Regions from separate parts of the Verrucosispora sp. FIM060022 genome, predicted to be linked through region 1. Evidence: predicted binding sites of a transcription regulator. Region 1 holds the regulator's gene; the other holds the start of a gene.
What was found. Region 1 encodes HrcA, which represses chaperone genes, less so after heat shock. Its sites were predicted from a motif close to GGTTNGCACNCTCNNNNNGAGNGTGCNAACC; they were not measured.

Region 1 (14,479 bases):
TGCTGGGCGGCTGCGGTACGGCCGGCGGCCGAACTCACGCCATGCTCCGGGCCAGCATCGGTCCGAGCGGCGCACCACCCAGCACGTGCGCGTGCGCGTGGAAGACCTCCTGGCCACCGTACGGGCCGGTGTTGAACATCAGCCGGAAGCCGTCGCCGAGCAGCCCCTCGTCCTCGGCCACCGCGGCGGCCGTGGCGAGCACCTCACCGGCCAACGCCGGGTCACCCTGGCCGAGGGTGGCCACGTCGGCGTAGTGCTCCTTGGGGATGACCAGCACGTGCACCGGCGCCTTCGGGTCGATGTCCCGGAAGGCGAGCGTGGTGGGGGTCTCGCGGACCACCGTGGCCGGGATCTCCCCGGCGACGATCCGGCAGAACAGACAGTCAGTACTCACCCGGGCAGTGTAAGGAAGGGCCCCTGCTTAACGCCTCAGGTAGAGCAAGGGCCCCTTGTTAACACCACCGAGCAGGTACGGCAGGATGTCGCCCATGGCAGGACGGGCAGTGCTGGTCACGGGCGGTTCACGTGGCATCGGGCGGGCGGTGGTGCAGGCGTTCGCCGCCTCCGGCGACCGGGTGGCGATCCACCACCGCGACTCGGCCGACCTGGCCGAGCAGCTGCGGGCCGAGCTGCCGGGCACGGGCCATGTGGTGGTCCGCGCCGACCTCGCCGACCCCGACGCGGTACGGGCGATGGTCGACGAGGCCGCCGACCGCCTCGACGGGCTCGACGTACTTGTCAACAACGCCGGCGTGTTCGGGCCGGCCGACCCGCCGCACCCCGTCTTCGACAGCAGCTACGAGCAGTGGCGGCAACGTTGGCGCGAGGTCTGCGACACCAACCTGTTCGGGGCGGCCAACGCCGCCTGGTGCGCCGCCCAGCACATGCGCACGCGAGGTGGGCGAATCGTCAACGTCTCCTCGCGCGGCGCGTTCCGCGGCGAGCCGACCAACCCGGCGTACGGCGCCAGCAAAGCCGGTCTCAACGCGATGGCCCAGTCGTTGGCGGTGGCCCTGGCGCCGTACGGCATCGCGGTGGCCACGGTCGCGCCCGGCTTCGTCGAGACGGACATGACCAACGAGCACCTGAAGGCGCCGCGCGGCGACGCCATCCGGGCACAGAGCCCGTTCGACCGGGTGGCCCGGCCCGAGGAGATCGCCGCCGCCGTGCACTGGCTGGCCAGCCCCGAGGCGGAATGGGCCTCCGGCACCATCATCGACCTCAACGGTGCCTCCTACCTGCGCACCTGACGCAGCAGGCCGACAGCGGGTTCTACCAGCGCAGGAGGCGGGTGGCGAGGACGGCCAGGGCGGCCACGCCGGCGGTGGAGGTGCGCAGCACCGAGGGTCCGAGGCGGACCGGGTGTGCGCCGGCCTGCTGGAAGGTTGCCAGCTCGGCCGGGGTGATGCCGCCCTCGGGGCCGACCACCAGCACGATCTCGCCCTGGTCGGGCAACTCGACGGTGGTCAGCCGGTCGGTCGCCTCCTCGTGCAGGACGTAGCCGGCGGCGGCGCCGGAGATGCGTCGGGCCACCGATGCGGTGGGCTCGTCCGGCGCGCCCGCCACCACGGGCAGCCACGCCCGGCGGGCCTGCTTCGCCGCCTCGCGGGCCGTGGCCACCCACTTGTCCCGGGCCCGTACGCCCCGGTCCCCTCGCCACTGCGCGACCGACCGGCCGGCCGCCCAGGGGACGATCTCGTCCACTCCCGCTTCGGTCATCGCCTGTACGGCCAGTTCCCCCCGGTCGCCCTTGGCGATGCCCTGCACCACCACCAGCCGGGGGTTCGCCGCGTCGACGTACCCCCGGCTGGTGATCTCGATGTCCAGGGTGCCCCGGCCGACGGCGCTGACCACGGCGGCGGCCGTGCCGCCCCGGCCGTCGCCGAGCAGCAGTTCCTCGCCGACCCGTAGCCGTTGCACGGTGGCGGCGTGGTGCCCCTCGGGGCCGTCGAGCACCATCGTGTCGGCGGTGGGCAGCGACTCGACCAGGAACAGCGGAGCGGACACGGGACGTCGGTCAGCCGTGACCGTTGAAGGCGTCGCGCATCCGGGAGAAGAAGCCGCCCTGCTTGGTCAGCTCGGCGACCTCCTCGCCGCGGGTCTTGGCGAAGTCGCGCAGCATCCGCTCCTGGTCGGCGTCGAGCTTGGTCGGGGTACGCACGTCGAGGTGGACGTAGAGGTCACCACGACCGGTGCCCCGCAGATGGGGTACGCCCCGGGCCCGCAGCCGCAGCGTGCTGCCGGGTTGGGTGCCCGCCTTGACGTCGACCGGCTCCTCGCTGTCGAGCGTCTTGATGGTCAGTCGGGTGCCGAGCGCCGCGGCGGTCATCGGCACGGTGACCCGGCAGTGCAGGTCGTCGCCCTTGCGGGAGAAGACGTCGTGCGGCCGCTCGTGGATCTCGACGTAGAGGTCACCGGCGGTGCCACCGCCCGGGCCGACCTCGCCCTGCTGGGCCAGCCGGATCCGCATGCCGTCCTCCACCCCGGCCGGGATCTTGACGGTCAGCGACCGGCGGGTCCGGACCCGGCCGTCACCGGCGCAGGTCGGGCAGGGGCTCGGGATGGTGGTGCCGTAGCCCTGGCAGACCGTGCACGGCCGGGCGGAGACCACCTGACCGAGGAAGGTGCGCTGCACCGACTGCACCTCGCCGCGGCCACCGCACGCCTCGCAGGTGGCCAGGTGGGTGCCGGCGGCGGTGCCCGCACCGGAGCAGGTGGTGCAGAGCACCGCAGTGTCCACGGTGATCGGCGCCTCCACCCCGAAGGCGGTCTCCTGCAGGTCCAGTTCCAGCCGCAGGATCGCGTCGGCACCGGGGCGGGTACGCGGTCGCGGTCCCCGGCCGGCACCGGTGGCCCCGCCGAAGAAGGCGTCCATGATGTCCTGGAAGCCGACGAACGGACCGGCGCCGCCGGGCCCGCCCGGGCCACCGGCACCGCCACCGCCCGGGGCCAACGGGTCGCCACCGAGGTCGACGATCTGCCGTTTCCGATCGTCCGAGAGGACCTCGTACGCGGCGTTGATGTCCTTGAACTTCTCCTGTGCCTCCGGATCCGGATTCACGTCCGGGTGGAATTGCCGCGCGAGCTTGCGGTACGCGCGCTTGATCTCGTCATCGGAGGCGCCCCGGCTGACGCCGAGAATGCCGTAGTAGTCCCTGGCCACTGCGTTCCGTGTCCTCGTGTTCGTCTCGCGTTACGCCGGTCGGCGGCGGCAGCCCACCGTCGGCCCTGACTGATCAGTTCTGGGCCAGCAGCTCGCCCACGTAGCGTGCCACGGCCCTCACCGTGGCGATGGTCCCGGGGTAGTCCATCCGGGTCGGCCCCAGCACGCCCATCCCCCCGACGATGGTCGCGCCCGGGCCGTAGCCGGTGCTGACCACGGAGGCCGCCCGCAAGTTGTCGATCTCGTTCTCGTCACCGATGCGTACCCGTAGCGTGCTCGGCTCCACCTCGCCGATGAGTTTGAGCAGCACGACCTCCTCCTCGAGGGCTTCGAGGATCGGCCGCAGGGAACCCTGGAAGTCCAGGAGACCGCCGCGGGCGAGGTTGGCGGTGCCGGCCAGCGCGATCCGCTCCTCGTGCCGCTCGACAAGTGTCTCCAGCAGCACGGTGGACAGGGTGGTCATGGCACCACGCAGATGCGGGACGCACTCGTCGATGAGGGTCTGCACCAGCGGTGGGGTCTCCGACAACTGGATGCCGACCAGCTTCTCGTTGACCGTCCGGCGGAGATCCAGCACGTCGTCGGCGTGGATCGGGGCGGGCAGCTCGACCAGCCGCTGCTCGACCCGCCCGGTGTCGGCTATCACGACGAGCATCAGCCGGGTGGTGGAGATCGGCACCAGCTCCAGATGCCGTACGCGGGACCGGGCCAGGCTGGGGTACTGCACCACGGCGACCTGCCGGGTCAGCTGTGCCAGCAGCCGGACGGTGCGGTGCACCACGTCGTCGAGGTCGACTGCGCCGGCCAGGAAGCGCTCGATCGCCCGGCGTTCGGCCGGGCTGAGCGGCTTGACCCGGCTCAACCGGTCGACGAAGAGCCGGTAGCCGCGGTCGGTGGGCACTCGACCGGCGCTGGTGTGCGGCTGCCGGATGTAGCCCTCTTCCTCAAGCACGGCCATGTCGTTTCTGACGGTGGCCGGCGAGACACCGAGCTGGTGCCGCTCGACCAGGGCCTTGCTGCCGACCGGCTCCTGGGTGGCGACGTAGTCCTCGACAATCGCCCGCAGTACGGCGAGCTTGCGGTCGTCGAGACCCATCTCCACCTCCTGTCGCAGGTCAGTGTCGAGCGTCACCCACCGTCGGCGGACGCCCTGGCACTCGACTGTAGCGAGTGCCAGTCTACGTCGAGGCCCCCCGCAGCGCGATGATCAAGAAAACGGAGTTGTCCGCAGTCCGATCGGAGACTTGACACTCGCCGGTGTCGCTATGGTGCGTCATTGCCGCTGGCACCTACCGTGAGCCCCATGACTGAACCACCTCGTCCCCCGAGTTTCGGCGACGATCCCACGGCTCCCGTTTCCGGATCGTCTGGCCAGGGCGGATATCCCCCGCCCGGCGGCTACCCGCCGCCCGGTGACCAGCCTCCGTCGGCCGGCTACCCACCGCCGGGTGGTTATCCGCCGCCCGGTGGTTACCCTCCGCCCGGTGTCGGCTACCCGACCGGCGGCTACGGCGCGCCCGGTGGCGGCTACGGCACCAACGAAGACAAGACGTGGGCCCTGATCGCCCACTTCGGCGGCCCGCTCGGCGTGGTCTTCGGTGGCGGCCTGCTCGGCTGGGTGGCGCCGCTGATCGCGAACATGACCCGCGGGCAGCAGTCCCCGGTCGTCCGGGCGCACGCCGTCGCGGCCCTGAACTTCCAGCTCACCTGGGCGGTCGTCGGGCTGCTGAGCTGGGTGCTCACCGCGATCACCTGCGGCATTCTCTTCTTCGTCCCGATGCTGGTCTGGCTCGTGCCGTTGATCTTCGGCATCATCGGCGGGGTCAAGGCCAACGAAGGCGTCCTCTACCGGTACCCGATGAGCTTCTCCTTCATAAAGGGCTGATCGGCAGCTAGGGCAGCAGGTCACGCACCACGGCGTCGGCGAGCAGCCGGCCGCGCAGGGTCAGCACCCCGCGGCCGGCCGCGTGGGCGGGAGCGGCCAGCAGGCCGTCGGCCACCGCCCGCGCCGCAGCCGCGCGCCCGGCGTCGTCGAGGACGTCCAGCGGCAGGCCCTCGGCCAGCCGCAGCCGGAGCATGACCTCCTCCATCCGGGCCTCGTCGGCGGTCAGCACCTCCCGCGCCAGGCCGGGTGACCGGCCGGCGGCCAGGCGTTGGGCGTACGCCGTGGGGTGTTTGACGTTCCACCAGCGCACCCCGCCGACGTGGCTGTGTGCCCCCGGACCGAGACCCCACCAGTCGCCGCCGGTCCAGTAGAGCAGGTTGTGCCGGCACCGGCCCGACGGCGTACGGGCCCAGTTGGACACCTCGTACCAGGAGAAGCCGGCCGCGTCGAGGGCGGCCTCGGCGGCCAGGTAGCGGTCCGCGGCGACGTCGTCGTCCGGGTACGGCAGCTCACCGCGACGCATCCGGGCGGCCAGCCGGGTGCCGTCCTCGACGATCAGGGCGTACGCGCTGACGTGGTCGACGCCCGCCGCCACGACCTGGTCCAGCGAGGCGGCGAAGTCCTCCGGCCGCTCCCCCGGCGTGCCGTAGATCAGATCCAGGTTGACGTGGTCGAATCCGGCGTCGCGGGCCTCCAGCGCGGCGGCCGTGGCCCGGCCGGCGCTGTGTCGGCGGTCGAGCACGGCGAGCACCCCGGGGGCGGCCGACTGCATGCCCAGCGAGATCCGGGTGTAGCCGGCGGCCCGCAACTCCTTGAGGGAGGCGGGGGTGACCGACTCCGGGTTGGCCTCGGTGGTCACCTCGGCGTCGGCGGCCAGTCCCCAGGTGCGGTCGACGGCGTCGAGGATGCGGGCCAGGTCGTCGGCGGGCAGCAGGGTGGGGGTCCCACCGCCGACGAAGACGGTCTCCACCCGACGGGGCGGACGGTCGCCCAGCACCCGCGCGGCGAGCGCCAACTCGGCCAGCACGGTGTCGGCGTAGCTGTCCCGGCTCGCGCCGCCGCCCAACTCCTGCGCCGTGTAGGTGTTGAAGTCGCAGTAGCCGCACCGACTGGCGCAGAAGGGCACGTGCACGTACACACCGAAGCCCTGGTCACCGACGCTCGCTCGGGCGGAGGCGGGCAACGACCCGTCGGTCGGGACGGGTTCGCCTGCTGGAAGGACGCCGGGCATGGCCACTAGTGTGCCCTCCCATGACCTCTCCCGACGCGCTGGTACGGGTCACCACGGCCCGCGGGGTGAGCACCCTCACCCTGGACAGCCCACCCAACCGCAACGCCCTCTCCACGCCGTTGATGACCCAACTGCTGGCCGGGCTGGACGCCGCGGTCGCCGACGACACGGTCCGGGTGATCGTGCTGGACCACACCGGCCCGGTCTTCTGTTCCGGGGCGGACCTGAAGGAGACGGCAGCGGCGTACGCCAGTGGGACGGTGCCCGCCGGGATGCTGGGTGACGTGCTCGCGGCGGTCTGGCAGTGCCCGAAGCCGGTGCTGGCCCGGGTCGCCGGCCCGGCCCGAGCCGGTGGTCTGGGCCTGATCGCGGCGGCCGACCTGGCGATCTGCGCCGCCGAGGCCACCTTCGCCTTCACCGAGGTACGCATCGGGGTGATCCCCGCGGTTATCTCGGCGACCGTGCTGCCCCGGTTGCACCCTCGGGCGGCGGCCGAGCTGTACCTGACCGGTGACACCTTCGACGGCCGGCGGGCGGCGCAGATCGGTCTGGTCACCGCCGCGGTGCCGGCCGAGGAGTTGGACGCCGCGGTGCAGCGCTACCTCGACTCGCTGGTGCGGGGCGCCCCGTCGGCGCTGGCCGGGGCGAAGGAACTGCTGCGCCGTCCGCCCGCCACCGAGCTGCGCGCCGACCTTGCGGACCTCAGCACCCTGTCCACCCGCTACTTCCTGTCCAGCGACGGCATCGAGGGGGTCACCGCGTTCCGGGAGAAGCGTCCGCCGCGCTGGGTCGCCGAACTCGACAGGTGAGGATCGGCCGCTATCGGGGAACTTCCGTCCCGACGCGGATCGCTTGCGGTGGAACTGGTCGGACGACCCAGGTCGGGCGCTGAGGGACGTACGCTTTCGGCGGACGTCGTACGGGAGGTGTGGGTGCGAACTCGGGTGGTCGTGGGTGGTTTCCTGGTCGTCGTGCTGGTCGCCGTGATCGGCATCGTGCTCGGCATGCGGCAGGTGGGAGAGCGGCTACGGCTGCCGTTGGCCAGCCGGGCCTGCACGGTGCAGGCCGACGGGAAGGTGACCCTCGACGCTCATCAGATGGCCAACGCGGCGACCATCGCGGCCATCGGCATCCAGCACGAGCTTCCCGACCGGGCCGTGGTGGTGGCGCTCGCCACCGCCTACCAGGAGTCCGGGCTGCGCAACCTGGCCGGCGGCGACCGCGACTCGGTCGGCCTGTTCCAGCAGCGACCGAGCCAGGGCTGGGGCACCCCCGAGAAGATCCGCGATCCCCGGTACGCGGCCGACCGGTTCTACGCCGCGCTGAAGAAGGTGCGCGGCTGGCAGGACATGCGGGTCACCGACGCGGCGCAGAAGGTGCAGCGGTCCGCCTTCCCCGAGGCGTACGAGAAGTGGGCCGACGAGTCGGAGGTGCTCGCCCGCGCGCTGCTCGGCCACGCCACGGGTGCGGTGGTCTGCACCTTCGGCGGCGATCCGGCGATGCGGGGTGAGGCTGCCGCCACCGCGCTGACCCAGGGTCTCCACCTCGACTGGGGGTTGACCGCCTCGGCGACCACGGCGCATCTGACCGGGCTCACGGTCACCGCGGCGAACCAACTCGATGGTTGGCGGTACGCGCACTGGCTGGTCGCCCACGCCAACGATCACGGGGTGAAACGGGTGCGCTTCGGCGACCTGGAGTGGACCAACCGGGGTGGTTCGTGGAGCCGGGTCGGTGACGGTTCGCGGGAGCATGCCGAGGTCGTCGCCGAGGTATTCGCGGACGCCTGACAGACCCCGATCTCCTTACCCGCAGTAACCGCAAAAACCGGCATTCCGTTATCAATAGCCCAGCATTGCCACTCTGAGTGACTGCAGGTAGTCGCGTCACTGCGGTGCGTCGTCATCATCGCCGGGATCGATACGGGCGGTCCGGCGGCCGATGCCACGGCGCGTTACGATCGGCCACCTGTGCCAGAAATGGTTTCACCTCTTGGGGAGGGGTACGACGTGGCTTTCGACTACGGCGACCGCACCGGCTATGAACCGATCAGTGACGTCGACCGCAAGGAGTTCCACGAGCAGGGCTTTCTCCTGCTGCGCAACGTCCTGACCGAGGACCACCGGGCGGCCCTCGAAGCCGCGGTCGACCGGGTGTACGCCGAGGAGAAGGCCAAGGGCAACACGACCAAGGACGGCACCCTGCACCTGCTGGGCTTCCTTGAGCGCGACGAGCTCTTCGGCGATCTGCTCACCCACCCGATCGCCTTCCCGTACATGTGGGGCCTGGCCGGGTGGAACATCTACTCGCACCACAACCACCTCGACGTGACTCCACCGGCGCTGGAGCCGGAGAAGCCGTACTGGGGGTGGCACCAGGACGGGTACCGGCAGAACTCCGACCCGGAGACGATGGACCCGAACCTGCCCCGGCCGATGTTCTCGCTGAAGGTCGCCTACGTGCTCTCCGACCTGTCGGAGACCGGCCGCGGCGCGACCAAGGTCATCCCGGGCAGCCACCTGTGGAACTCGCTGCCGCGTCCGGCGGACACCACGGTGCACAACCCGGACCCGGAGGGCACCGTCGAGATCACCGCCAACCCGGGCGACGCCTTCATCTTCGACCGCCGCCAGTGGCACTCGCGGTCGACGAACCTGTCGAACATCACCCGCAAGATGCTCTTCGTCGGCTACACCTACCGGTGGATCCGTCCCCTCGACGAGCTGCACATCGACAAGAACGGCGAGTGGTGGAACAACCGCACGCCGGTGCAGCGCCAGCTCTGCGGTGAGGGCACCCACACCGCGAACTACTGGGGCATCAACTGGGACGGCTACATCGACGACGAGATCCCGCTGCGCAAGGAACTCAAGCAGCGCGGCCTGCTCAACCGCAACATCCCCTGGCTCCGCTGAGGTGTAAGGAAGGGCCCCTTATTAACGCCTCGCGTACTAAAAGGTGCCCTTCTTAACACCCGGCAGCACCTCGCGGCACACACCGCCGCACCGGCGCTGATGAGAGCAACGCGGGTGGCGAAGCGCACGGCAAAGAAAGGCACCCGACCTGAATGGTCGGGTGCCTTTCTCGTGATCAGCGGTTACCGGTGGGTGACGCCCCGGCGACTGCGGCCGACCCCGGCGACCAGCGCGACCGCGATGGCGGCCAGCAGCACCTGGAGCATCAGCTCCCGCCAGTCGATGCCGGCGGTCTCGGCGAAGCCGGAGGCGCGGGCGATCACGGTACCGAGCAGCGCGGCACCGACACCGATGAGCATGTGCAGCCAGATCGGCATGGGCTGACGGCCCGGCACCACCAGGCGGCCCAGTGCGCCGACGATCAGACCGACGATCAGCGCGGTGATGATGCCCCAGACGGTGAGCTCCATGGTCGCTCTCCTTCACAAAAGACGATCCACATTTGTGGTTTTCCTGTCGTGACCGCCTAATGCCCGACCCGCGAAGAACTCAAACCGACCTATGCCGGTCGACAGTCCACCGGTCTCACCGCCCTGCCCGTACCCGTGGGTCAACACGGTTTCGCCGCAATGGCGGTCACCGGATTGCCTGGTGACCGCCATTGCGGCGAAACGACTACCGCACCCGAGGGGGCTACTTCTTGCCGGTGGGCTTCCCGTCCCCGGAGTCGGAGGAGAGCGCGGCGATGAAGGCCTCCTGCGGGACCTCCACCCGGCCCACCATCTTCATCCGCTTCTTGCCTTCCTTCTGCTTCTCCAGCAGCTTGCGCTTGCGGCTGATGTCACCGCCGTAGCACTTGGCGAGCACGTCCTTGCGGATCGCCCGGATGGTCTCCCGGGCGATGACCCGGCTGCCGATGGCGGCCTGGATCGGCACCTCGAACTGCTGGCGCGGGATCAGGTTGCGCAGCTTCGCGGCGATCGTGGTGCCGTAGGCGTACGCCTTGTCCTTGTGCACGATGGCACTGAACGCGTCCACCGGCTCGCCGTGCAGCAGGATGTCGACCTTCACCAGGTCGGACGCCTGCTCGTCGGTGGGCTCGTAGTCCAGCGAGGCGTAGCCCTTGGTGCGGCTCTTGAGCTGGTCGAAGAAGTCGAAGATGATCTCCGCCAGCGGCAGCGTGTAGCGCAGTTCCACCCGGTCGGCGGAGAGGTACTCCATGCCGAGCAGGCTGCCCCGACGGCTCTGGCACAGCTCCATCACCGCACCGACGTAGTCGTTCGGGGTCAGCACGCTGGCCCGCACCGTCGGCTCGTACACCTCGGCGATCTTGCCGGTGGGGTACTCGCTCGGGTTGGTGACCACGACCTCCTGGCCGTCCTCGGAGATGGCCCGGTAGACCACGTTCGGCGCGGTGGAGATCAGATCCAGGTTGAACTCCCGCTCCAGCCGCTCCCCGATGATCTCCAGGTGCAGCAGGCCGAGGAAGCCGCAGCGGAACCCGAAGCCGAGCGCACCGGAGGTCTCCGGCTCGTAGGTCAGCGCGGCGTCGTTGAGCTTGAGCTTGTCCAGTGCGTCACGCAGGGCCGGGTAGTCCGAGCCGTCGATCGGGTAGAGGCCCGAGTAGACCATCGGCTTCGGGTCCTTGTAGCCGCCGAGCGGCTCGGCCGCCGGGCGCCCGTTGATGGTGACCGTGTCACCGACCCGGGACTGGCGGACGTCCTTCACCCCGGTGATCAGGTAGCCGACCTCGCCGACGCCGAGCGCCTCGGACTTCACCATCTCCGGCGAGATGACGCCGATCTCCAGCAACTCGTGCACCGCGCCGGTGGACATCATCTTGATCCGGTCGCGGGCGCTGATCCGCCCGTCGATCACCCGGACGTAGGTGACCACGCCCCGGTAGACGTCGTACACCGAGTCGAAGATCATCGCGCGGGCCGGCGCGTCGGCGTCACCGACCGGCGGGACGAACTGCCGGACGATCTCGTCGAGCAGGTACGGCACACCCTCACCGGTCTTGCCGGAGACCTTGATGCAGTCCGCCGGGTCACCGCCGATCAGGTGGGCGAGTTCCTCGGCGTACTTCTCCGGCTGGGCGGCCGGCAGGTCGATCTTGTTGAGCACCGGGATGATGTGCAGGTCGTTCTCGAGGGCGAGGTAGAGGTTCGCCAGGGTCTGCGCCTCGATGCCCTGGGCGGCGTCGACCAGCAGGATCGCGCCCTCGCAGGCGGCCAGCGAGCGGGACACCTCGTAGGTGAAGTCCACGTGCCCCGGAGTGTCGATCATGTTGAGCACGGCCTGCTCGCCGGCCCGCTCACCATCGCGGATGGTCCACGGCATGCGTACGGCCTGGCTCTTGATGGTGATGCCGCGCTCGCGCTCGATGTCCATCCGGTCGAGGTACTGCGCACGCATCTGCCGAGGGTCGACCACTCCGGTGAGCTGCAACATCCGGTCGGCCAGGGTCGACTTCCCATGGTCGATGTGGGCGATGATGCAGAAGTTCCTGATCCGCGCCGGGTCGGTGGCACCAGGAGCGTTCGCGCCGGTATCGAGCGTCGGTGGCACAGCGGTCCGTTCTGGTCGGCTGACGTGAGCAGGCCGGCTCGTGCCGGCCCCCTCTATGCTCCCACGTCCCCGCCGCGCGTCGGCCGGGCGTCCGTCACTCCTGCGGCGGCTCCACGAAGAGGGCCGCGAGCTTGGGCAACCGACGCCGGGCCTCGTCGGCGTCGTCGAAGTCCCAGAAGTCGTTCAGGTCGGGCACCGGCGGCGATTCCCGGTCGGTGGGGAGTTCGGTCGCGGTCGCCTTGCGGTACGCGTCCCACGGCACCGCCAGCATGTCCTCGCACTCGAACTCCTCGCCGCTGAGCGAGGCGGACCGCACGCGCGGCAGGTCGGCCAGCGAGTCCGGATCGGCCACCGCACGGGCGAAGACCTCCCGGCCCTGGGTCATCAGCCAGCCCCGGAAGTACTCGAAGCCGTCGTCGGAGGCACCGCCGTTGATCAGGTACGCCGCACCCCAGAGGTCGACCCGATAGGAGGCGGTGAGGACACGCCGCTGGTGGCGGGCGTACCCGATGATCTCCTCGGGATCGCGGGCGGCGAGCAGCGCGACCGCCCGAGCGGCGATGGCGTCCGGCTCTCCCCCACCGGACCGGGCGCTGTCGATCAACTGCCAGAACTCGTCGGTCCTCATGGCCTGGCAGTCTGGCAGACGCCGCGACCACCACCGCACGGCACGCGCGGTGATGGTCGCCCTTGCGTGGTCGCTCCCCGGACGCGCTGGCCGGTCGCGCCGTGCCCCTCGGCAGCCGGGCGTGCGGTGGCGCTGCCACCGGGCAGCATGGTGGGGTGAGCAACCCGCCTGCGTCGCCCGTGTCGTACCACGCCACCGCCCAGCGGCCCGGCTGGGCGGCCCTGCCGGCGGCGGTCCGGGCCGCGTTGTCGGCCCGCCTCGGCGCGCCGGTGGTCGAGGCCCGGGTCGCCACCGCCGGCTTCACCCGGGGTTTCGCCGCAGTGCTGCGCACCGCCGACGGCGGCAGCGCGTTCGTCAAGGCCGCGGCCCACGCCGAGCAGCCACACCTGGTCGACTGGTACGCCCGGGAGGCCGCGATCCTCACCCGGCTACCCGCCGGGCTGCCCGTTCCGCGACTGCGCTGGACACTGTGGGAGGCGGGCTGGTACGCGCTCTGCCTGGACCCGGTCGACGGGCACACACCCCGGCTGCCGTGGGATCCGGCGGAGTTGGACGCCACGCTCGCCGGGTTCGTCGACATCGCCGCCGCGCTCGCCGAGCCGCCGACCGACCTCGCCGAACTCGGGCTGCCCCGCCTCGCCGACCTGGCCCGCGAGGACATCCTCTGGTGGGGTGAGGTGGCCGCCGGCCGGGAACCGACACCGCCGCTACCCGCACCGGTGGCGGGCCGGCTGGCCGAACTGGTCGCGCTGGAGTCGAAACTGCCCGGGTACGCCGCCGAGGCGACCGGTCTGACCCATGGTGACCTGCGGGTGGACAACATCCTGATCGGCACTGACGCGACCGCCTGGTTCTGCGACTGGACCTGGCTGTGTCACGGGCCGGCCTGGTTCGACCTGGCCGGACTACTGATCACCGGGTACGCCAGCGGCCTGGACGTGGACAGCCGTTTCGCCACCCACCCGGCCGCCGCCGACGCGCCGGCCGACGCGCTGGACGTGACGCTGGCCGCCCTGGCCGGCTACCACCTGACGGCCGCCGCCTCGCCCCCACCGACGGCGTCGGCCCAGCTACCCGCCCACCAGCGGTGGACCGGCGAGCAGGCCCTGGCCTGGTTGGCCCGCCGCCAGGCGTGGACCTGACTGGTCGGGTGCCGTTTTGGCTCGTCCGAGCCGACCTGGTAACCTGGCTCTTCGCGCAGCGATGACGCATGCTCGTCGCGCGCACAAGCTGACCAACCCGAGCTATCAAGACGAGGCTGTCGCGTGGCGAACATCAAGTCCCAGATCAAGCGCAACCGGCAGAACGAGAAGCGCCGGCTGCGTAACAAGTCGGTCAAGTCGTCGCTGAAGACCGCCATCCGCAAGTTCCACGAGGCTGCTGAGGCCGGTGACACCGAGAAGGCCACCGTGCTCTTGCAGGAGGCCTCCCGCAAGCTGGACAAGGCGGCCAGCAAGGGCGTCATCCACGCCAACCAGGCGGCGAACCGTAAGTCGGCGATCGCCAAGCGCGTGGCGTCGCTCGCCTCCTGAGCCAGCGACCGCTGACCTGACGTAAGCCCCGGGGCACTGCCCTGGGGCTTACTCTCGTCGTCCACCGCTCTCGTCGTCCACCCGCCGACTGGCTGCGGCTTGCTCTCTGCCACCCCGTCGACCGGCCGGGGCTTACTCTCGCCTGCCTGCTGACCGGCCGGACGCCGCCTCGGTGCCGCTGGTCGGCTTGACGCCGTCCGCCGGCCCGACCCGGACCACCACACCGGGCACGCTGTGCGGCAGCCAGTCGACCTGGGCCCGCCCCACGACCGGTTCCATCTGCCGCCGAAACCGGTCGCGTTCCTGCTCGGGCACGGCGGCCGCCGAACGGATCACCACCGCGGCCACCAGGTCGTTGAGCTTGACCATGACGGCCACCGCCGTCGGCAGCACCACGATCGCCCACCACTTGACCAGTTCGGCGAGGACGAGCAGGGTCGCCAACGCGATCGCCCCCTCGAAGAACAGGAAGCAGAGCACCCCACCCGGATTGACGAAACGCAGCCTCAGCGCCCGGGCGTAGAACGGGCGGTACCGCTGCTCGTCCGCCGGGA
Region 2 (14,479 bases), on a different contig from region 1:
TTCGCATCGGTGAGGCACTTGACCAGGCCCTCACCCTGGAGCTTGCCGACGGCCACGTTGTCGAAGCTGACGTAGTACTGCGCCGAGCCGCCGAGGGTCAGACGGTCGTAGTCGATGGTGGCGACACCCTGCGACTTGGCCTTGTCGAGGACGGCCTTACCGGTGCCGGAGTCCAGGTTGACGATCATCAGCACGGTGACCCCGTTGGTGATCATCTGGTCGGCGATGGTCTGGAAGGCGTTCTTGTCGCCCTGCGCGTTCTGGATGTCCGACTGGACGCCGGCCGCGTCGAACGCCTCCTTGAGGAACCTGCGGTCCGCGCTCTCCCAGCGGACCGAGGAGCTGCTGTCCGGCAGGATCACGCCGATCTTCGGGGTCTTGCCGGAGCCGCCGCCGGCCTGGTCGCCGGAATCGTCGCCGCAGGCCGTCAGGCTGCCGAGGGCGAGCACGCCCACAGCGCCGATGGCGAGGAAGCCCTTGCGCATGTGCAGGGTCCTTTCGAGAGTGGGAAGGTGTCGGTGTGTTGATGGTGTTCTTTTGTTGTGCCCGGCAACGTATTCCGCTGTCGGGCGTCGACACAAGGGCGCGCTGGGCGCTAATTTGTTGTCGGCAGTAACAATTCGGCAACGCCCATGAAGTGCTCGTGTCACCGCGGTGGCATCGGCAAGCTGAAATGCCTGGTCATACGCCTACATCGGCGGACGTGGCAGACAGCAGAGGGTGCACGCCCCGGCGCACCTTGGCCTCATCGGGCCAGGAGGTAGGGCGAATCGACACGGTTTCGGTGCAGTGCGGCTGACCTGCACTCCGGGGTCCCACCGTTGCGGAGCCACGGTGATGACCGAGGTCAGGTGGCGAGGGGTGCGGTCCGGGCGTCGGTGAGGGCGACCAGATCGGCCGGGGCCAGTTCGACCTGAAGGCCGCGCCGGCCCGCCGACACGTACACCGTGTCGTGCTCCAGGGCGGAGTCGTCGAGCACAGTGGGTAGCCGCTTACGCTGCCCCAGCGGGCTGATGCCGCCGCGTACGTAGCCGGTGGCGCGTTCGGCGGCGCCGCGTTCGGCAAGCGTGGCCCGCTTGCCACCGACGGCCGCGGCCAATGCCTTGAGGTCCAACTCGCCGGTCACCGGCACGATCGCCACGGTGAGAGCACCGTCCACCTCGGCGATCAGGGTCTTGAAGACCCGTCCAGGTGGTACGCCGATCGCGGCGGCCACCAACCCGCCGTAGTTCGGCGAATCCGCCGCGACATCGTAGGGATGGGTGCGATGGGTGATGCGGTGCTTCGTCAGCAGCACCATCGCCGGCGTACCCCGTCCCGTCATGTGCGCCAACCTAGCTGCGCCCCCGGTCCGAAGGCCAGACACTTTCCTGCCTCGACCCTCCGTGGCCCTTGCTGGTGACCGGCTGGCAGACCAGCACCGTCGGGGCGGCGGCGACCCGGGTCAGCACCAGGCTCGCCGGCTGGTCACCGGTCAGGCGCAGGTCGTGCCGGAGCCGTTCGGGTTCCAGCGCCGAGCCACGCTTGAGGATCTCCACCCGGCCGACCCGGCGCTCCCGCAGCAACGCCCGCAGTCGCTTCAGCGAGAACGGCAGCACGTCGGTCACCTCCAGGCAGCGGGCGTACGGCGTCGACGTCGGCGCGTCGGCGTAGAGGTAGGCGATGCTCGGGTCGGCCAGCGAGGCATCCAGGTCGGCGGCGAGTTCGGCGACCAGGTGGGCGCGGATCACCGCCGGGTCAGGGTCGTACAGGTAGCGGCGTACCGGCCCGACCGGTGCCTCCTGCCGTCCCGAGCCGACGAGTTGGTGGACGCTGGTTCCGTTGACGAGGTGATAAGAAGGGGCCCCTTTACTACCGGAGGCGTTAACAGGGGGCCCTTCCTTCAACACGGTCGCGCGGCGGGGGGTTTCGGCGAGCGGGCCGCACCAGAGTGCCGCCTCGACCAGGTTGCCGTCGACGCTCACCCACTCGGCCTCGGTGCCGGCGGGGATGAGGGCGTGGTCGAGACCGGGGGCGACCTTCACCACCGTCCGGGGCACCCGTTGCGCGAGCCCGGTGACGAAGTCCCACGGCGGCGAGTACGAGTTCGGGTCGAAGATCCGACGTCCGGTCCCGGCCCGGCGGCGCGCCGGGTCGCAGAAGACCGCCTCGACCCGGTTCACGTCGAACGCGGTCGCGTCCCCGCACTCGACGGTGAACAGCTCGGCCAGCCCGGTTGCCTGCGCGTTCGCCTCGGCCAGCGCGGCGGTGAGCGGGTCGGCCTCCACGCCGTACACCCGGATGCCGGCCTGGGCGGCGGCGAGCGCGTCGGCCCCCAGTCCGCAACCCAGGTCGGCCAGGCTGGTCACCCCGGCCTTGCGCAGCCGGCGCGCGCGGCGTCGCGCGACCACCCCTCGGGTGGCCTGTTCCAGGCCGGGCCGGGTGAAGAACATGCCGCTCGCCGCCGGCCCGAACTTGCCCGCCGCCCGGCGGCGCAGCTCCGCCTGGGTCAGCGCCGCCGCCGCCAACCCGGCGGGGATCCCGGCCGAGCGCAGCGCCGCCGCCGCGGCCAGCGGGTCACCGCCGGCCACCCGGGCCGCCGCCGCGAGCGCATCCGACCCCTCGGGCGTACGCAACGCCGCAAGCTGCTCCAGATCCACCCACCCATTGTCCCGACCCACCGACCACCCCATCCGCCCGGCCGGGTGTGATCGACACGGTTACGCCGCACGCCACCGGGCGGGCCGCTGGTGTCGGAAAGGTGTCGACACGAGAGGGGAGCGTTGGCACTCTCCTTGACGGAGTGCTAGCCGAGGAATAACCTGCGATTAGCACTCTCACCCTGAGGGTGCCAACCCTCGGGCCCTCGTGCCCGGGAGTTGAACGCCAGGCGGACCGGCACCCGCGACGACGGCCCCGCCCGGTGGCATGTGGCAGATTGACGCTGGTCGGTACGCCGACCGGTAACGAAACCAGTACCCCAGGAGGGTATGCCCGTGACTACCGCGACCAAGGTTGCGATCAAGCCGCTCGAGGACCGGATCCTGGTCCAGGCGAACGAGGCTGAGACCACCACTGCGTCGGGCATCGTGATTCCCGACACCGCCAAGGAGAAGCCGCAGGAGGGCACTGTCCTCGCTGTCGGCCCGGGTCGTTTCGACGACGACGGTGACCGGATCCCGATGGACGTCAAGGTCGGCGACACCGTCCTCTACTCGAAGTACGGCGGCACCGAGGTCAAGTACGCCGGCGAGGAGTACCTGGTGCTCTCCGCCCGCGACGTCCTCGCGATCATCGAGAAGTAAGCAACCGATCAGTGTCGTTGCCCCGGTCCGGCTCGCCGGGCCGGGGCAACGTCGCTTCGAAGGGACATACATGGCGAAGATCCTGAGCTTCTCGGATGACGCCCGGCACCAGCTGGAGCACGGTGTCAACGCGCTCGCGAACGCGGTCAAGGTCACGCTCGGGCCGCGCGGGCGCAACGTCGTCCTGGACAAGAAATTCGGTGCGCCGACGATCACCAACGATGGTGTGACCATCGCCAAGGAGATCGAGCTCACCAACCCGTACGAGAACCTCGGCGCGCAGCTGGTCAAGGAGGTGGCGACCAAGACCAACGACGTCGCCGGCGACGGGACCACCACCGCGACCGTGCTGGCCCAGGCGATGGTCCGCGAGGGCCTGCGCAACGTGACCGCGGGCGCCAACCCGGCGGGTCTCAAGCGCGGCATCGACGCCGCCGCGGCCAAGGTCTCCGAGGCGCTGCTCGGCAAGGCCGTCGAGGTCTCCGACAAGAAGTCCGTCGCGCACGTGGCGACGATCTCGGCGCAGGACTCCACCATCGGTGAGCTGATCGCCGAGGCGATGGAGCGGGTCGGCCGCGACGGTGTGATCACCGTCGAGGAGGGCTCGGCGCTGCAGACCGAACTGGACGTCACCGAGGGTCTCCAGTTCGACAAGGGCTTCATCTCGCCGAACTTCGTCACCGACGTGGAGGCGCAGGAGTCGGTCCTGGAGGACGCGTACATTCTGATCATGACGCAGAAGATCTCGGCGATCGAGGAGCTGCTGCCGCTGCTGGAGAAGGTCCTCCAGGACAACAAGCCGCTGCTGATCATCGCCGAGGACGTCGAGGGTCAGGCACTGTCCACCCTGGTGGTCAACTCGATCCGCAAGACCCTCAAGGTCTGCGCGGTCAAGGCGCCCGGCTTCGGTGACCGCCGCAAGGCGATGCTCCAGGACATGGCGATCCTGACCGGTGCCGAGCTGGTCGCCCCCGAGCTGGGCTACAAGCTCGACCAGGTCGGCCTGGAGGTGCTCGGCACCGCCCGGCGCATCGTGGTCGACAAGGAGAACACCACGATCGTCGACGGTGGTGGCCAGGCCGGCGAGGTCGCCGACCGGGTCGCCCAGATCCGCAAGGAGATCGAGGCTTCGGACTCCGACTGGGACCGGGAGAAGCTGGCCGAGCGGCTGGCCAAGCTCTCCGGTGGCATCGCCGTGGTCAAGGTCGGCGCGGCCACCGAGGTCGAGATGAAGGAGCGCAAGCACCGCATCGAGGACGCCATCGCCGCGACCAAGGCCGCGGTCGAGGAGGGTACGGTGCCCGGCGGTGGCGCCGCCCTGGCCCAGATCCTGTCGGTGCTCGACGACGACCTCGGCTTCACCGGTGACGAGAAGGTCGGCGTGTCGATCGTGCGCAAGGCGCTTGTCGAGCCGCTGCGCTGGATCGCCCAGAACGCCGGGCACGACGGGTACGTCGTGGTGCAGAAGGTCACCGAGGGCAAGTGGGGCCACGGCCTCGACGCTGCCATCGGCGACTACGTGGACCTGGCCGCGTCCGGCATCATCGACCCGGTGAAGGTGACCCGTAACGCGGTCACCAATGCCGCGTCCATCGCCGGCCTGCTGCTCACCACCGAGAGCCTCGTGGTGGAGAAGCCCAAGGAGCCGGAGGCCGCCGCCGCTGGGCACGGCCACGGTCACGGCCACAGCCACCAGCACGGCCCGGGCTTCTGAGCCGTCCGTGACACGGTACGGCGGGTGCGCCGCTCCCCCGGAGCACCCGCCGTACCGCTCGGCGGCTGTCAGCTGACAGGGCGCAGCACACGAGGATCAGCCGGCACCGGTTCCCGCCATGGCGCCGGAAGCACACTGCCGCGCCCTGTGCAGGGCGCGGCAGCGGTGGTTCATGGGTGGATCAGGCGACGTTGCGTTGGGTGGGGACGGTCGACCGGTGGCTGCTGCCCAGCCGGGCCTCCAGGCGGGCGACGTCCACCCGGGTCTGCCGGCGGTCGGCGAGATCCTCCCAGCCGACCGCGAGCAGCCGCAGCCGCTCGGATTCGCTGAAGCCGCCCCAGACTCCGTACGGCTCCCGCACGGTCAGGGCGTGCGCGGCGCACTCGGCCCGCACCGGGCAGGCGCGGCAGACGGCCTTCGCACCCGATTCGCGGCGCAGCCGCGACGAGCCCCGCTCGCCGTCCGGGTGGAAGAACTGTGCGCTGTCGCGGCCCCGGCAGGCACCGAGGCGCTGCCAGTCCCACAGGTCGACGATGGGTCCGGGCAGTCTGCGTACGTTCGACATCAGCACCCCTCCTCTCGCGCGGCACCGCGAGATGCTTGTTGGCCGGCTGTCCGGGCGGCGGGCCGCGCAGGGCACCGTTCCCGGCCTTGAGCCCCCGGTACCCCGGCCGTTCTCGGCTCACACGTCTTGTGATCCAAAAGCTGTGGCGACTTGGGGCAAATGACCTATCTGTCGGAAAACTTGGGAGGATTGCCCGGAAGTTCCTCCCGAGGCTGCCCGGTCATGGTCTGCTCGTCTGCGGAGAGGAGATCGTTGTGCGTACCGTTCTTGTGTGCGTTCGGACGCCGCTCGCTGCACAGCATTTGACTTCCGCAGCGGCGCGGCTGGGATTGTCCGGTGCTGTCCGGACGGCCGTCTCCGACCCCGAGGTGATGCTGCGACTGGCCGAGCGTCCCGCCGACGTGGTGCTCGCCGACACCGCCCTCACCCGCCCCGACAGTGCCGGGTTCGTCCGGCGGGTACTGGCACGCGCGCCGCAGGCCGCGGTGCTGCTGCTCGGCATGGAGGAGTCCGAGGCGGCGGCGGCGACGATCCATGCCGGGGCGCGTGGGCTGATCCAGGGCATCGACCATGACCTGACCAGCGCGGTCGCCAAGGCGCTGCTGCTGCTGGCCGCACCGGGTCGGGCAAACCGGCACCGGATCGCCGACCCGGCGCGGGACACCGCGGCGGTGGGCGGCCAGCGGCCGGCGCCCAACGGTCGGCCCACCGGCGACAGCTCCCCGACCTGGACGGCAACGGACGCGGCGGGCAGCCCTGCGATGGTGCCGGTGCAGCGCGGCGAGGATCCGGCCGAGCCGGACGCCGAGGAGGAGAAGAGCGCCGCCAGGCAGCCCCGCGCCGACCGGTCCACGATCGGGCTCACCGAACGCGAGTTGCAGGTGCTGCTCGGCATGGCCGAGGGCAGGAGCAACGCCGAGATCGGCCGTGAGTTGTTCGTCTCCGAGGACACCGTGAAGACCCACGCCCGGCGGCTGTTCCGCAAGCTGGGCGCCCGGGACCGGGCTCACGCGGTGGCCGCCGGATTCCGTGCCGGCCTGGTCGCCTGACGGCCGTAGGCCGCCGACCCCGTCGGGGCGAGTCCTCTGTGGGTGACGGCTGTGCTCCGCTGATGCCGTCACCCGGGCGTACGGGTCAGTCCCGAGAGGCGGCCTCGTCCTCGCTGTCCTCGGTGCCCTCGCTGAGGGTGTCGTGCACGCCGTCGGCGTAGCCGCGCGCGTAGTCCCAGGTGACGTAGTGGTCCGGGTCCGGATCGAAGGCCGGCTCGTGCACCCGGGGTCGCCCGGAGCTGAGCAGGTGCCGCAGGTTGCCCCGGAGCAGGTCCCAGTCGAAGTAGTGCGGCTCGCGGCAGTCCTCACACTCGATGACGAGCCCGCGTACGCCGATCGGCGCGAGCAGCGCCTGGTAGATCTCCAGGTCGGCGAGATCCTCCAGCACGTCCTGACGTTCGACGTCGGTCAGTGGGTCGAGCGAGGAGTCGCGGTCAGGGTCGTCCAGGCCGGCTGCCGGGTCGGCGGGGTCACCGGTGAACGGGTCGATGGGCTCGTCTTGCACCCCCTCACCGTAGACCTAAGCACCCGCCGATGCCCGTCCCCCGTCGAGCAATCCAGCTCGGGACATCCCGTCGCTGCACCTACCGCCGCTCGCGGGTGCCACCGGAGCCACTGGGTACGATGGGGCTGACGCCTTCCTGCCCGGCCGTTTGCCGGTGCCCAGACCACCCTCACTGAAGCCCGTTCGAGCAGCTCAGGAGAGCAATCGTGGAGAATTCGCCCCAGACCGACCTTTCCGCCGGCGCCGATGCTGGCGAGCTGGGCGGCCACCTGCCCGAGCTGCCGGCGGGCTCGGCCCGGGTGGTGCCGCTGGGGCTGACCTTCGACGACGTGCTGCTGCAACCCGGCGAGTCGGACGTGGTGCCCAGCCGGGTGAACACCGTCACCCGGCTCACCCGCAACGTCACCCTCTCCATCCCGCTGCTGTCCAGCGCGATGGACACGGTGACCGAGGCGCGGATGGCGATCGCCATGGCCCGCCAGGGTGGCATCGGCGTGCTGCACCGCAACCTCTCCGTGGAGGACCAGGCGCTCCAGGTCGACCTGGTGAAGCGTTCCGAGTCCGGCATGATCACCAACCCGGTCACCGCCAGCCCGGACGACACCCTGCGTGAGGTCGACCAGCTCTGTGGGCGCTACCGGATCTCCGGCGTGCCGGTGGTGGACGCCGAGGGGCAGTTGGTCGGCATCGTCACCAACCGGGACATGCGGTTCGTCTCCGACCCGGCGACGCCGGTCCGCGACATCATGACCCAACCGCCGCTGGTCACCGCCCCGGTCGGGGTGAGCAAGGACGAGGCGCTGGGCCTGCTGCGCCAGCACAAGGTCGAGAAGCTGCCGATCGTCGACGGTTCCGGCAAGCTGCGCGGGCTGATCACCGTGAAGGACTTCACCAAGAGCGAGCAGTACCCGAACGCCACCAAGGACGACGCCGGTCGCCTGCGGGTGGCCGCGGCGATCGGGGTCGGCGAGGACGCCTACAAGCGGGCCCGGGCGCTCGTCGACGCGGGTGTCGACGTGCTGATCGTGGACACCGCGCACGGCCACCAGCGGGCCGTGCTGGAGATGGTCGCCCGGCTGAAGAAGGACGTCGCCATCGACATCGTCGGCGGCAACGTGGCCACCTACGCCGGGGCGAAGGCGCTCGTCGACGCCGGTGCCGACGGGGTGAAGGTCGGCGTCGGCCCGGGTGCCATCTGCACCACCCGGATCGTGGCCGGTGTCGGCGTGCCGCAGATCACCGCGATCATGGAGGCCGCCCGAGCGGCCCGACCGGCCGGCGTGCCGGTGATCGGCGACGGTGGCATCCAGTATTCGGGCGACATCGCCAAGGCGCTGGTCGCCGGGGCCGACACGGTGATGCTCGGCAGCCTGCTGGCCGGCTGCGAGGAGAGCCCCGGCGAGCTGATCTTCGTCAACGGCAAGCAGTTCAAGGCGTACCGGGGGATGGGTTCGCTCGGTGCGATGCAGTCGCGTGGGCAGGCGAAGTCGTACTCCAAGGACCGCTACTTCCAGCAGGACGTGACGAGCGACGAGAAGCTGGTCCCGGAGGGTGTCGAGGGTCAGGTGCCCTACCGTGGGCCGCTGTCGCGGATGGCCCACCAGCTGGTCGGCGGCCTGCGGCTGGCGATGGGGTACGCGGGCGCGGAGAGCATCGCCGAGCTGCACCAGCGTGGCCAGCTGATCCGGATCACCGCTGCCGGGCTCAAGGAGAGCCACCCGCACGACATCCAGATGACCGTCGAGGCACCGAACTACCACACCCGCTGACCCCTTTCGTTGAAAACTGGAGCCCCCCATGCGTGACGTGGTCGAGATCGGGCTGGGCAAGACCGCGCAGCGCGGCTACCACCTGGACGACATCGCCATCGTGCCGAGCCGTCGTACCCGGGACGTGGACGACGTCTCCACCGGCTGGCAGCTGGACGCGTACCAGTTCGGCATCCCCTGCGTGGGGCACCCCTCCGACGCGACGATGAGCCCGGCCTCGGCGGTACGCCTGGGCCAGCTCGGCGGCCTCGGCGTGCTCAACGTCGAGGGGCTCTGGACCCGCTACGAGAACCCGACCAAGGTGCTGGAGGAGTTGGCCGGCCTGGGTGAGGACGCCCGCGCCACCAAGCGGCTCCAGGAGGTGTACGCCGAGCCGATCCGCCCGGATCTGATCACCGAGCGGGTCCGTGAGCTGCGCGAGGGCGGCGGCACGGTGGCGGTGCGGGTCTCCCCGCAGCACACCCTGGCGCTGGCCCCGGTGATCCTCGACGCGGGCGTCGACCTCCTGGTCATCCAGGGCACCATCGTCTCGGCCGAGCACGTCTCGACCACCGACGAGCCGCTCAACCTCAAGGAGTTCATCGCCGACCTCGACCTGCCGGTCATCGTCGGCGGCTGCACCGACTACAAGACCGCGCTGCACCTGATGCGTACCGGCGCGGCCGGTGTGATCATCGGCATCGGTGGCGACGAGTGGTCCACCACCGAGTCGGTGCTCGGCATCCGGGTGCCGATGGCCACCGCGATCGCCGACGCCGCCGCAGCCCGGCGGGACTACCTGGACGAGACCGGCGGCCGATACGTGCACCTGATCGCCGACGGCGACATCCGTACCTCCGGGGACATCGCCAAGGCGCTCGGCTGCGGCGCGGACGCGGTCATGCTCGGCGAGCCGCTGTCGCTCTGCGCGGAGGCCCCGGCCGGTGGCGCCTGGTGGCACTCGGCCGCCAGCCACCCGTCACTGCCCCGAGGCGCCTTCGAGGTGGCCGGCGAACCGCTCGGCTCCATGGAACGCCTCCTCTTCGGCCCCGCCGACGAGCCGGACGGCCAACTCAACCTCTTCGGCGGCCTCCGCCGCGCCATGGCCAAGTGCGGCTACCGCGACCTCAAGGAATTCCAAAAAGTAGGCCTAGTCCTGGACCGCTAACCCCCACCCCCACCCCCACCCCCGTTCCTGCGTCGATCATGGAGTTGTGGTCGCAGGTTCGTGGTGGTTTCGGGTGGTTCGCCGCGACCGCAAGTGCAAGATCGACGGGGTGGGCGGCGGTAGGCTCGGCGGGGTGAGCAGGGTGGTGGGGTTGCGGTGGCGTGGGGTTGCGGTGGCGGTGGTGGCTGCCGTGGCACTGGTGAGCTGCACGGGAGAGCGTGAGGACGGGTTCCGGCCGGGCAGTGTGGACGTTGCCGATCCGTATGTGCCGGGCAGTGGCAACGGTGGCTACGACGTCGACAATTACCGGCTCGCAGTGCGGTACGACCCGGCCGACGACCGGCTCGTCGGGCGGGCCGTGGTGACCGCGACCGCCACGCAGAACCTCTCCCGGTTCAACCTCGACCTGAGCGGTCTCACGGTCGACTCGGTCACCGTGGACGGTGCCTCCGCCGAGCACCGGCAGGCCGACGGCGAACTGGTCGTCACGCCGAGCCGGAGGCTGGCGAACCTCAGCCGGTTCACCGTCGAGGTGAGCTACGCCGGGGTGCCGACGGCGGTCACCGACGGTGTGCTGGGCAGCGGTGGCTTCCAGCACACCGACGACGGAGCGATCGCCCTGGGCCAACCGCACTCGGCGGCGACCTGGTTCCCGGTCAACGACCACCCCTCCGACAAGGCGACCTACGACATCGAGGTGACGGTCCCCGAAGGGCTCGCCGCGCTGAGCAACGGCGTACCAGGGGAGCGGACCACGGCCGACGGGTGGACCACCTGGCGTTGGGCCGAGCGGTCACCGATGGCGAGTTACCTGACCACGCTGGTGATCGGTGACTACCGGGTGGACGTCGGCACGCACAGCGGCAAGCCGATGATCACGGCGGTGCCGGCCGACATGCCGGCCACCGGGCCGCAGGCGCGGTCGCTGTCGCGCACCGGTGAGATCGCCGACTACCTGGCCGGTCTCTTCGGGACGTACCCGTTCGAGGCGTACGGCGGGGTGGTGGTGGCCGACCCGAGGATCGGGTACGCGTTGGAGACACAGGCCCGACCGGTCTACGGCCCCGGGTTCTTCCGCTCCGGCGAGCCGAACTACGGCGTGGTCGTCCACGAGGTGGCCCACCAGTGGTTCGGCAACAGCGTGGCGCTGGCCCGGTGGAGCGACATCTGGCTCAACGAGGGCTTCGCCAGCTACGCCGAGTGGCTCTGGGAGGAACATGACGGCGGCCCGAGCGCCCAACGCAACTTCGAGCAGCAGTACGCGGTGACGGACTGGTCCCGGCCCACCCTGGATCCCGGTCCCGGCGCGATGTTCAGCACCGCCGTCTACAAGCGCGGGGCACTTGTCGTGCACGCGTTGCGGCGTACCGTCGGCGACGACGACTTCTTCCGGATCCTGCGCACCTGGACCACCGAGCGGCGGGACGGCACCGCGACCACGGCTGACTTCGTCGCCCTGGCCGAGCGGATCTCCGGGCGTCAGCTGGGCTCGTTCTTCGACGCCTGGTTGACCGGCACCACCGCACCCGCGTTGCCCTGACCCGCCGCCCGGCCGCTGGTCGCCCGGCGGGCGCAGAAGCCGGTCCAGTAGGGCGTTCAGCACGCCGAGGTGCAGGCCGCGGTCGGCGAAGACGAGATCCGCGATCTTGACAGTCGCCCTATCGGGGCACCACCAGTTTCGGGTGCTCGGCGAGGAACTCGTCGACCTTGCCGGCCCGCAACTCGGTGATGAAGCGGCGGCCGGTCTGGGTCAGTTCCTCACCCCGGTAGGCGTTGCCCCGACCGACCGCCGCGCCGGGCAGGGTGACGAGCGTCAGCGCGTCGGGGGAGAGCCCGCCGAGGGCGTACGCGAACTCCACGATCCGTCGCCCGCCGACGTAGACAAGCATGTCGCCGAGGGCCGCCACCACCTGCTCGACCCGCTCGGGCTGGCGGGCCAGGTCGGTGTCGAGGATCTTGCCGACCAGCGACCGGATCAGCTGCTGCTGGTGGCGTTGCCGGGTGTAGTCGCCACCGGGCAGGTAGCGCTGTCGGGCGTAGTCCAGCGCCTGCCAGCCGTTGAGGTGCCGATCGCCGGGCTCGTAGACCATCTGCGGTCCGACGTACCCGCCGACGCCCGGCCCGGGTGAGCGGTGTTTGCCGTCGGGCTGGCGATGCCGCGAGACCACCCGCTGGTCGACGTGGATGTCGACGCCGCCGAGGCTGTCCACCAACTCGTCGAAGCCGCCGAAGGTGAGCACCGCGCCGGCGTCGATGCGCAGCCCGGTGTAGTCGCTCACCACCTGGCTCAGCAACTCGTACCCCTGGGCCGGGTCCGGCTGCTTCGGGCGGTCCGGCACCCGGCTGCCGTAGCTCATCGCGTTGGTGAGCTTGGTCCGACCGCCCCGGTAGCCGGCCGGCTCGAACGCCGGGATGTCCACCACCAGGTCGCGGGGGAGCGAGAATAGGTACGCCCGGGACAACCCCGCGGGTACGTGCAGGATGAGCACCGCGTCGGCGTGCGGCTCCCAACCCGGCACGCTGACCCGGGTGTCGATGCCGACCAGCAGCAGGTTGAGCGGGCCGGTGATGTCGGCGCCCGGCGGCGGGGTGCTCGGGCTCGGACTCGGTGGCGCGTCGGCCGACGCGCTCGGGCCGGTCGGTCCGGCGGTCGGTGTGCTCCGGTCGGTGCCGACCAGCCGGGTGATCACCACCGCGCCGACGGCCACCACCGCCACCGCGACCAGGGCGGCGAGCACCAGCGTCAGCCGTCTCCGAGGTTCTCCGAGCATCATTCCCCCGCCTTCTTCGCGCACCTGCCGACACAACGCCGTGAGGTGGGCTCAGGGTTGCGTCGACCGCTATGTCGCTTCGATCACCCGCGTGGGCTTCTCCCGAGCGGGCTGCGCAGCATGATTGCGCGCACACTGCTTCTGGCGCGAGAGCTACTCGGGAGTAATGATTCGAAGCATGCGGTACGACGTGGTCGTCATCGGGTCGGGCTTCGGCGGTAGCGTGGCCGCCCTGCGGCTGGCCGAGAAGGGTTACTCGGTCGGCGTCCTGGAGGCGGGCCGACGGTTCGCCGACGACGAGTTCCCGAAGACCTCGTGGCGACTGCGGCGGTTCCTCTGGGCGCCGAAGCTGGGCTGCTTCGGCCTGCAACGGATCACCCTGCTGCGGGCGGCCGACCGGCGGGCCGGCGGCGGGGTGCTGGTGCTGTCCGGTTCGGGGGTCGGCGGCGGCTCGCTGGTCTACGCCAACACGCTGTACGAGCCGCTTGACGCCTTCTACACCGACCCCCAGTGGCGGGACATCACCGACTGGCGGGCTGAACTCGCCCCGCACTTCGCCCAGGCGAAGCGGATGCTCGGGGTGACCACGTACCCGCTGCACACCCCCGCGGACCGGGCGATGCGGCGGGTGGCCGACCGGATGGGGGTGGGGCACACCTTCCACGCCACCCCGGTCGGGGTGTACATCGGGCGACCGGGTGAGCGGGTGGCCGACCCGTACTTCGGCGGTGCCGGGCCGGAGCGTACCGGCTGCACCAACTGTGGCGCCTGCATGACCGGATGCCGGTACGGCGCGAAGAACACCCTGGTCAAGAACTACCTGTGGCTGGCCGAGCGGCTCGGTGCCCAGGTGCATCCGCTGACCACGGTCACCGCCGTGCGGCCTTGCGGCGACGGGTACGCCGTACACACCGAACGCACCGGCGCCTGGCTGCGCAAGCGCCCGCAGGTGATCCACGCCGACCAGGTGGTCTTCGCCGCCGGGGCGCTGGGCACCCAACGGCTGCTGCACGAGATGCGTGAGCGTGGTGCCCTGCCCAACATCTCGTCGACGCTGGGTCGGCTGACCCGGACCAACTCGGAGGCTATCCTCGGCGCCTCGGTGCCGCGTCGGCGGGCCCGGGCCGCCGGAGTAGACTACTCCGAGGGGGTGGCGATCACCAGTTCGTTCCACCCCGATCCGCAGACCCACATCGAGCCGGTCCGCTACGGGCGCGGCTCGAACGCGATGGGTCTGCTGCAATCCCTGCTTGTCGACGGCGGGCCGCACCGGGTACGCCGCTGGCTCGGTCAACTCGTCCGGCATCCCTGGCAGGCCGCCCGGCTGCTGCTGGTGCGCAACTGGTCCGAGCGTACGGTGATCGCCCTGGTGATGCAGTCGGCGGACAACTCGCTCACCACCCGGCTGCGGCGCGGGCCGCTGGGTCGTCGACTGGTCGCCGCCCCCGGCCACGGCACCGGAAACCCGACCTGGATCCCCGCCGGCAACCGGGCGGCCCGACTACTCGCCGAAGAGATCGACGGTACGCCCGGCGGCGCGCTTACCGAACCGTTCGACATCCCGATGACCGCCCATATCCTCGGCGGCGCGGTGATCGGCGCCACCCCCGAGACCGGGGTCATCGACCCGTACCACCGCGTCTACGGCCACCCCGGCCTGTACGTCGTCGACGGC

Region 2: groES (co-chaperone GroES) is a predicted target of HrcA. The motif match lies at 2,806-2,836, and genes of this name have one in related genera.

What each region holds. Positions count from the first base shown of each region.
Region 1 covers NZ_RQIV01000010.1:39,890-54,368, reverse strand. Annotated here, with positions in the region: gene EG812_RS23475 (serine hydrolase domain-containing protein) at 1-38, opposite strand, end outside; gene EG812_RS23470 (histidine triad nucleotide-binding protein) at 35-394, opposite strand; gene EG812_RS23465 (SDR family NAD(P)-dependent oxidoreductase) at 489-1,250, shown strand; gene EG812_RS23460 (16S rRNA (uracil(1498)-N(3))-methyltransferase) at 1,273-2,007, opposite strand; gene dnaJ (molecular chaperone DnaJ) at 2,018-3,163, opposite strand; gene hrcA (heat-inducible transcriptional repressor HrcA) at 3,237-4,259, opposite strand; gene EG812_RS23445 (DUF4870 domain-containing protein) at 4,467-5,048, shown strand; gene hemW (radical SAM family heme chaperone HemW) at 5,056-6,279, opposite strand; gene EG812_RS23435 (enoyl-CoA hydratase-related protein) at 6,300-7,088, shown strand; gene EG812_RS23430 (hypothetical protein) at 7,206-8,069, shown strand; gene EG812_RS23425 (phytanoyl-CoA dioxygenase family protein) at 8,289-9,194, shown strand; gene EG812_RS23420 (GlsB/YeaQ/YmgE family stress response membrane protein) at 9,377-9,664, opposite strand; gene lepA (translation elongation factor 4) at 9,888-11,765, opposite strand; gene EG812_RS23410 (DUF4240 domain-containing protein) at 11,860-12,393, opposite strand; gene EG812_RS23405 (phosphotransferase family protein) at 12,549-13,535, shown strand; gene rpsT (30S ribosomal protein S20) at 13,659-13,925, shown strand; gene EG812_RS23395 (hypothetical protein) at 14,058-14,479, opposite strand, start outside.
Region 2 covers NZ_RQIV01000002.1:265,253-279,731, reverse strand. Annotated here, with positions in the region: gene EG812_RS07785 (sugar ABC transporter substrate-binding protein) at 1-485, opposite strand, end outside; gene ybaK (Cys-tRNA(Pro) deacylase) at 848-1,324, opposite strand; gene EG812_RS07775 (THUMP-like domain-containing protein) at 1,335-2,639, opposite strand; gene groES (co-chaperone GroES) at 2,976-3,284, shown strand; gene groL (chaperonin GroEL) at 3,355-4,998, shown strand; gene EG812_RS07760 (WhiB family transcriptional regulator) at 5,180-5,563, opposite strand; gene EG812_RS07755 (helix-turn-helix transcriptional regulator) at 5,818-6,612, shown strand; gene EG812_RS07750 (DUF5319 domain-containing protein) at 6,698-7,117, opposite strand; gene guaB (IMP dehydrogenase) at 7,324-8,886, shown strand; gene EG812_RS07740 (GuaB3 family IMP dehydrogenase-related protein) at 8,915-10,033, shown strand; gene EG812_RS07735 (M1 family metallopeptidase) at 10,176-11,573, shown strand; gene EG812_RS07730 (LCP family protein) at 11,692-12,807, opposite strand; gene EG812_RS07725 (FAD-dependent oxidoreductase) at 12,983-14,479, shown strand, end outside.